Prochlorococcus marinus subsp. pastoris str. CCMP1986: one gene and its partner. The protein of the gene in region 1 binds, or shares a complex with, the protein of each later gene. Links are inferred from orthologs where the notes say so. Each region holds a gene or a part of one and is shown in the gene's direction. Other genes may lie near its edges. The genes, in order: TX50_RS00895 and TX50_RS01520.

What was found.
Region 2: the proteins of TX50_RS00895 (region 1) and TX50_RS01520 are in contact, whole or in part, in a cryo-EM structure (PDB 6KHJ), measured with the Thermosynechococcus vestitus proteins. The link is inferred for Prochlorococcus marinus subsp. pastoris str. CCMP1986 from one-to-one orthologs. Residues at the interface, in WP_011057128.1 of Thermosynechococcus vestitus: Pro17, His18, His19, Pro20, Ser21, Met22, Val25, Arg27, Met29, Thr31, Ile38, Asp39, Cys40, Glu41, Pro42, Val43, Ile44, Gly45, Tyr46, Leu47, His48, Arg49, Gly50, Met51, Lys53, Ile54, Asn57, Arg58, Pro65, Tyr66; in WP_011056552.1 of Thermosynechococcus vestitus: Leu46, Met47, Tyr48, Thr50, Ala51, Cys52, Phe54, Ile55, Glu56, Ala58, Ala59, Ile61, Gly62, Ser63, Arg64, Phe65, Asn76, Pro78, Thr89, Thr91, Lys93, Met94, Ala97, Leu101, Met123, Phe124, Ser126, Asp127, Ser128, Tyr129.

The regions. Positions count from the first base shown.
Region 1 is NC_005072.1:165,023-168,350, forward strand. The notes cover bases 1-2,996. They hold TX50_RS00895 (NAD(P)H-quinone oxidoreductase subunit H), read left to right. Parts: upstream 1-902; coding sequence 903-2,090; downstream 2,091-2,996. Other genes in these bases: rsmH (16S rRNA (cytosine(1402)-N(4))-methyltransferase RsmH), read right to left, coding at 1-864; TX50_RS00900 (acyl-CoA thioesterase), read left to right, coding at 2,099-2,551; TX50_RS00905 (AMP-binding protein), read right to left, coding at 2,565-2,996. Outside these bases: more of TX50_RS00905, read right to left, coding at 2,997-3,328.
Region 2 is NC_005072.1:281,561-284,855, reverse strand. Bases 1-2,963 are described here. They hold TX50_RS01520 (NADH dehydrogenase subunit K), read left to right. Parts: upstream 1-1,096; coding sequence 1,097-1,831; downstream 1,832-2,963. Other genes in these bases: TX50_RS01510 (gluconeogenesis factor YvcK family protein), read right to left, coding at 2,370-2,963; TX50_RS01515 (NAD(P)H-quinone oxidoreductase subunit J), read left to right, coding at 1,831-2,361; TX50_RS01525 (NAD(P)H-quinone oxidoreductase subunit 3), read left to right, coding at 730-1,092; TX50_RS01530 (rubredoxin), read right to left, coding at 229-657; TX50_RS01535 (photosynthesis system II assembly factor Ycf48), read right to left, coding at 1-219. Also shown: more of TX50_RS01510, read right to left, coding at 2,964-3,295. UniProt on the Escherichia coli protein: NDH-1 shuttles electrons from NADH, via FMN and iron-sulfur (Fe-S) centers, to quinones in the respiratory chain. The immediate electron acceptor for the enzyme in this species is ubiquinone.

The DNA.
Region 1 (3,328 bases):
TCTTTTATTATTTTCAATTTCTTTTTCATTTGGTGTAATTGGTTTTTTTGTAAGATTTTTTAATCTTTCATCACCCTTAAAAGAATTTTTCACCAGCCGATCTTCTATTGAATGAAAGCTAATAATTGAAATTATTCCCCCAGGTAATAGCCAGTTTGGAGCAAGCTCTAAAAATCTTTCTAGTGCTTCGATTTCTTTATTTACAGCAATTCTTAGTGCCTGGAATGTTCTAGTCGCAGGATGAATTTTTCGATATCTTTGTTTGGGTGGGAAACAACCAGCAATAGAATAAGCTAAATCTTTTGTACCCGAATATTTGCCTTTTTCTTGTAAATCTTTTTTGATTCTCCTAGAAATCTTTCGTGATAATCTTTCATCACCAAATTTAAAAATTAAATCAGCCAGATCTTTTTCATTTAAAGTCTCAATTAAGTCCTCAGCATTCATCTCAAGTAACGGATTCATTCGCATATCTAAAGGCCCATCTTTTTGAAAACTAAATCCTCTTTGTGGATTATCTATCTGATTACTATTGACTCCAAGATCTGCTATTACAAAAGAAACTTTTTCTTTTGGCTCAAAGTTCGCAAAATTTGAGGGACATATTTCAATCCTCGATTTAAATTCTTCAAGTTTTATAAATGCTGACTGTCTTGCGAATGGATCGTGATCTAGTCCAATTATTTTTAAATCAGGATATTTTTTTAATAATTGATATGAGTGTCCACCACCACCTAAAGTTGCATCTATCGCTGTTAGTTTATTGTCTGATATTAACGGATATTGATCTACAGAAACTAAAATTTCATCTGTCATCACTGACTTATGATTGAATAAAGATGAATCAGAAAGGTCAGTTTGCATAACTTTCTACTAAGATTTAAATAGAGGTTAAATTATTAATGGCTCAACTAGAGACTAGAACAGAACCGATGGTGGTCAACTTTGGCCCTCATCATCCATCTATGCATGGAGTTTTAAGGTTAGTTGTAACCCTTGACGGCGAGAACGTAATAGATTGTGAGCCCGTAATAGGATATTTGCATAGAGGCATGGAAAAGATAGCTGAAAACAGGACAAACGTTATGTATGTACCTTATGTAAGCAGAATGGATTATGCAGCCGGAATGTTTTATGAAGCTATTGTAGTAAATGCACCAGAAAGATTGGCGAATATTGTTGTACCAAAAAGGGCCAGTTATATAAGAGTTCTAATGTTGGAGCTCAATAGAATTGCAAATCATCTTTTATGGCTAGGTCCATTTCTAGCAGATGTAGGAGCTCAAACTCCATTCTTTTATATCTTTAGAGAAAGAGAAATGATTTATGACCTTTGGGAAGCTGCTACTGGACAAAGATTGATAAATAATAATTTTTTTAGAATAGGAGGTGTAGCTTGTGATTTACCTTACGGATGGTTAGAAAAATGCATTGATTTTTGTGATTGGTTTGCTCCAAAGATTGATGAATATGAAAAACTAATAACAAATAACCCTATATTCAAAAAACGAATTGAAGGTCTTGGAACCATAGAAAGAGATCAAGCAATTAATTGGTCACTTTCTGGACCAATGCTTAGGGCTTCTGGAGTCTCTTGGGATTTGAGAAAAGTTGATAGTTATGAATGTTATGACGATTTTGAATGGGAAATTGCTTCCGAAAAAGAAGGTGATTGTTATGCCAGATATCGAGTAAGAGTTCAAGAAATGAGACAATCATTAAAAATTATTCGTCAAGCTTGCGAAATGATTCCTGGAGGCCCAACAGAAAATTTAGAAGCTAAACGCATGGCTACAGAGGATAAAAAAAGTGAAATATTTGGCATGGATTATCAATATGTAGCTAAGAAAGTTGCGCCTACTTTTAAGATCCCTAATGGAGAATTATATACAAGATTAGAATCTGGGAAAGGTGAAATAGGAGTTTTTATTCAAGGAAATAATGAAGTTACACCATGGAGATTTAAAATTAGAGCTGCTGATTTAAATAATCTTCAAATATTGCCTCATATTCTAAAGGGAGCAAAAATAGCTGATATTATGGCAATCCTTGGCTCAATAGACGTCATTATGGGTTCTGTAGACAGGTAAACCTTTTAATGAAACCTAAAAATTGGTTGATTTTAAAAAGGAAAGTAAGGTTTGGTGATTGTGACTCTGCAGGAGTGATACATTTTCACAACCTTTTAAGATGGGCTCATGAAAGTTGGGAAGAAAGTATAGATATATATGGTATTCCTCATCAGGATATTTTCCCCGATTCTAATTCCCATAAAAATCAAATTATATGTCCCATAGTTAATTGCGAAGCCAATTTTTTATCACCTATTAAGATTGGCGATTTACTTTCAATTAAGATATTCCCCAAAAAAATTAATAATCACTTATTTCAAGTAAATACATTTTTTTTAAAGGATGAAATTAATGTCGCTGAAGGAAAAATCATCCATTGTTCTTTAGATGTTGATTCAAAATTGAAAGTTAAATTACCTGATCAACTGGAGAGGTGGATAGAGGCTTCCAATATAAATACGAATTTAAAAGAGTGTTAATTATCATGAGTTACTATTTTTCAAATATGAAATTAGATTTTTTAATATAATTTGATTGATTTTTACCAATAATCCAAGCTTCAGGTCTCTCATGTCTTGGCCAATTTTTAGAAAAGTTTTTTAATATTTTTAATGAATATTCAATATCTGTTTTAGAAGTTTGTTTTTTAAAATCAATGTTGATTTCAATTTTGTTTCCCCATTCTTTATTAGGTATATTAAAAATCTTAAAATTTTCTATTGGAATTTTTTCATTTAAGATAAATTTACTTAATCGTAATTTAATTACTTCTGGAAAAACTATTTCACCTCCAGAATTAAAAGCATTATCTATTCTTCTAATAAATTTTAAATAAGAAGAATCATTCAGTTCTTGGATTTCTCCCAAATCACTGCTTTCCCACCAACCATTTTTATCTTTGAAATTTTTAGTTTTAGAAGCTTCAAGCAATTCAATTCCTATTCTTTCTGATTTGATTTGGATTAAACCCTTTTTACTAATTCTTAAATTTATATCACATAGTATTTCTCCAACATTATCAATCCCTTCTAAAAATTCCTTAGGTTTTAGGCTCGTAACCATGGCAGCAGTTTCAGTTGATCCGTAACAAGGTGCTAAATTTATTTTTTCTAGTCTGCACTTGCGAGAAGTTTCACTAGATATAGATGCACCACCAATCCAAATTAAATCAAAAATCTTTAACCAATTAACCCCATCTTTTTCAGATAAAAGTCTTTTTAATTGTGTTGGAACTAATGATGTTATCAGGTGTTGAT
Region 2 (3,295 bases), 120 kb from region 1 along the record:
ATCATTAGATTCCATAATAAGCCTATTTGATCCAACTAAAAATCCATGATTATTATCTATGAAATCTATATCTAATGCATTTGACTGATCTTCAAATTGAATTGTTTCCCAGGGACTACTCTCGCTCATTTTTACACCTGTTGAAGAACAACTACTTAAAACAAAGCAAAGTGTAAATGTTAGGAGAAGGTTTGGAATGCTAGTTACAAATTTTTTCATGGATATATTTTAGTGCAAAGAGTACAAAGAAAGGAAACATGCAGCTGCAAATGCTAAACCACCAAATATTAAAATATTTTTCTGACCAGGTGGCAAACTATTGAATCCAAAGCCATAAGTTAAATTTTCTTCAAAACCACTAGGTTTTTCTCTTGGTCCTATATCTTTATATAAATTTTTACCTGCTCTACATACTGGACAAGCAAAAGTATTTCCATCTATTGCCGAGAAAGGAGTATTTTTAGGAATGTTAAGTTTCTTGTTTCCTTCTATAGGATCATAAATGTATCCACAACTTCTACATTCGAATCTATTTTGTTCTAAATTGGTAATGAGCTCTTTATCTTTAAATTCTGGAAGTTTTTCAGGAGATTCTTTATTTGTTAAATCCTCAACTATTTGGTTTTCCTCAGAAGATGGTTGAATGTTTTCACTCACGATTTAGTATTTAACTTTAGAGACTCTAAAAGATTTTGCTGAATTAAGCGAATTTTCCAACAATTTTTTTAAATGTTTTCATTACCCGGCTACGAATATTTTTTAGGTTTTTTAATAATTGCTGCGGCAGTCCCAATTTTAGCTTTAGTTACTAACCTAATAGTCTCTCCCAAAGGAAGAACTGGAGAGAGAAAACTCACCTACGAATCAGGGATGGAGCCTATAGGGGGGGCTTGGATTCAATTCAATATCAGATATTACATGTTTGCATTAGTATTCGTTATATTTGATGTAGAAACTGTATTTCTTTATCCTTGGGCGGTTGCATTCAATAGACTAGGCCTACTAGCATTTATTGAGGCTCTAATATTTATTACAATATTAGTAATTGCTCTTGCTTACGCTTGGAGAAAAGGAGCTTTAGAATGGAGTTAAAAAGTTGAACAATTCACTTTCACCAAAAGCAATAAGAGAGCTTAGAGAAGAAACTTGTAATCCTCTGGGTGCCCCCCAAGTCACAACTGACTTGAGCGAAAATATCATAATGACAAGTTTAGATGATCTTCATAACTGGGCTAGATTAAGTAGTCTATGGCCACTTTTATACGGAACTGCATGCTGTTTTATAGAATTTGCAGCACTCATAGGGTCTAGGTTTGATTTTGATAGATTTGGCTTAGTACCTAGAAGCTCCCCAAGACAAGCAGACTTACTAATTGTTGCTGGTACAGTCACAATGAAAATGGCACCAGCATTAGTAAGGTTGTATGAACAAATGCCAGAACCAAAATATGTCATTGCCATGGGAGCTTGTACCATAACTGGTGGAATGTTTAGTGCAGATTCAACAACAGCAGTAAGAGGAGTTGATAAATTAATCCCAGTTGATTTGTACCTTCCTGGATGCCCCCCTAGACCAGAAGCTATTTTTGATGCTGTTATAAAATTAAGAAAGAAAGTTGCTAATGAGAGTATTCTTGAGAGGAATAAATCTGAACAAACTCATAGATATTTAACTGTAGATCATGAGATGAATCTTGTTTTTTCAGAAAATACTGGTGAATATTTAAATAAAAAATCTGAAAAGTCAATTGAATCTTCTAAACTTAATCCGGTAGAAGAAAGTAGTGAAAATATATATGAAACAAATTCTATAGATGAAGTAATAAAATAATGGAAAATAATAGTTCACCTGAATCTTCAGAAGAAATTGTAAAACAAAATGGAATAGTAAGTAATCAGCTTTCTCAAGATGGGATTACAAACGAATCTTTAGGGAATGATCATATAGGTGTTGAGATACTTTCAGTAAAACCAGAAAAGTTGTACGAAGCAATATCTACTTTAAGAGGCTATGGCTTTAACTACCTTCAGTGTCAAGGAGGTTACGATGAAGGACCAGGAAAATGTCTCGTAAGTTTTTACCATCTAATCTCACTTGGAGATATTCAAGATATAAAAGAGATTAAAGAAATTAGAGTAAAAGTTTTTTTAAATAGAGACTCAGATTTATCTGTACCTAGCCTTTATAAAATTTTCAAGGGAAGTGATTGGCAAGAAAGGGAAACCTATGACATGTTTGGAATCAATTTTGCTGATCATCCAAATCCCACAAGACTTTTAATGCCAGAAGACTGGAGAGGATGGCCATTAAGAAAAGATTATATACAACCTGACTTCTATGAATTACAAGATGCTTATTAAAAAATTTATTAATTTAATTTCTTCATTTTTTTATTAATAAACATTACTGCCCTTGCAAGTCTTCGGGGGTCATGTCTAAGTGTTGGAGTTATCTTTCTTGAATAAAGGGGAGCTTGCAAGACATAATATCCTTCTGAAATTAATTCTTCTTTGTTACAAATCACTGGCATGGCACCTCTACTTTGGTAGTAATCAACAAGTGGTGACTTTTCAAATTTAATTTGAGAAAGTATTGCATTAAATATTCGATTTTTTACACCAAAATTTGATAATTGCTTTTCTATTGCTTTGATGTGTTGATATACGTCAAGATTATCCGTTTCCCCTGGTTGAGTCATCAAATTACTTATGTAGATTTTGGGAGCATTACTTTTCAGAAGAGCATCTACAATTTCAGGGACCAGTAAATTAGGTAGCAAAGAAGTATAAAGACTTCCTGGACCTAGTATTATTAGGTCTGCTTCTTTAATAGCTTCAAGAGCACTAGGAAGAGCCGGTGGATTTTCGGGCAGATAACCAATCCTGGAAATCACCTTTTTTGATTGACTTATTTTACTTTCACCAAATATTTTCTCACCGTCTTCAAGTTCTGCCCAAAGCATTACATCTGTATTTGTTGCTGGCAAAACTTGCCCTTGTACTGCCAACACTTTACTGGAAGCCTGAACCGCCTTTTCTAAACTTCCCGTAATTGTTGTTAAAGCAGATAAGAATAAATTGCCAAAACTATGTCCCTCTAATCCACTACCTCCAGAAAATCTGTATTGAAACAATCTTGTTAATATTGGTTCTTCATTTGATAAGGCTGCCAAACAATTTCTGATATCTCCTGGAGGTTGAACTCCAAATTGTTTTCTTAAAACTCCACTACTACCTCCATCATCTGAAACTGTAACTATTGCAGTTATATTACTGCTGTAGTTTTTTAGGCCTT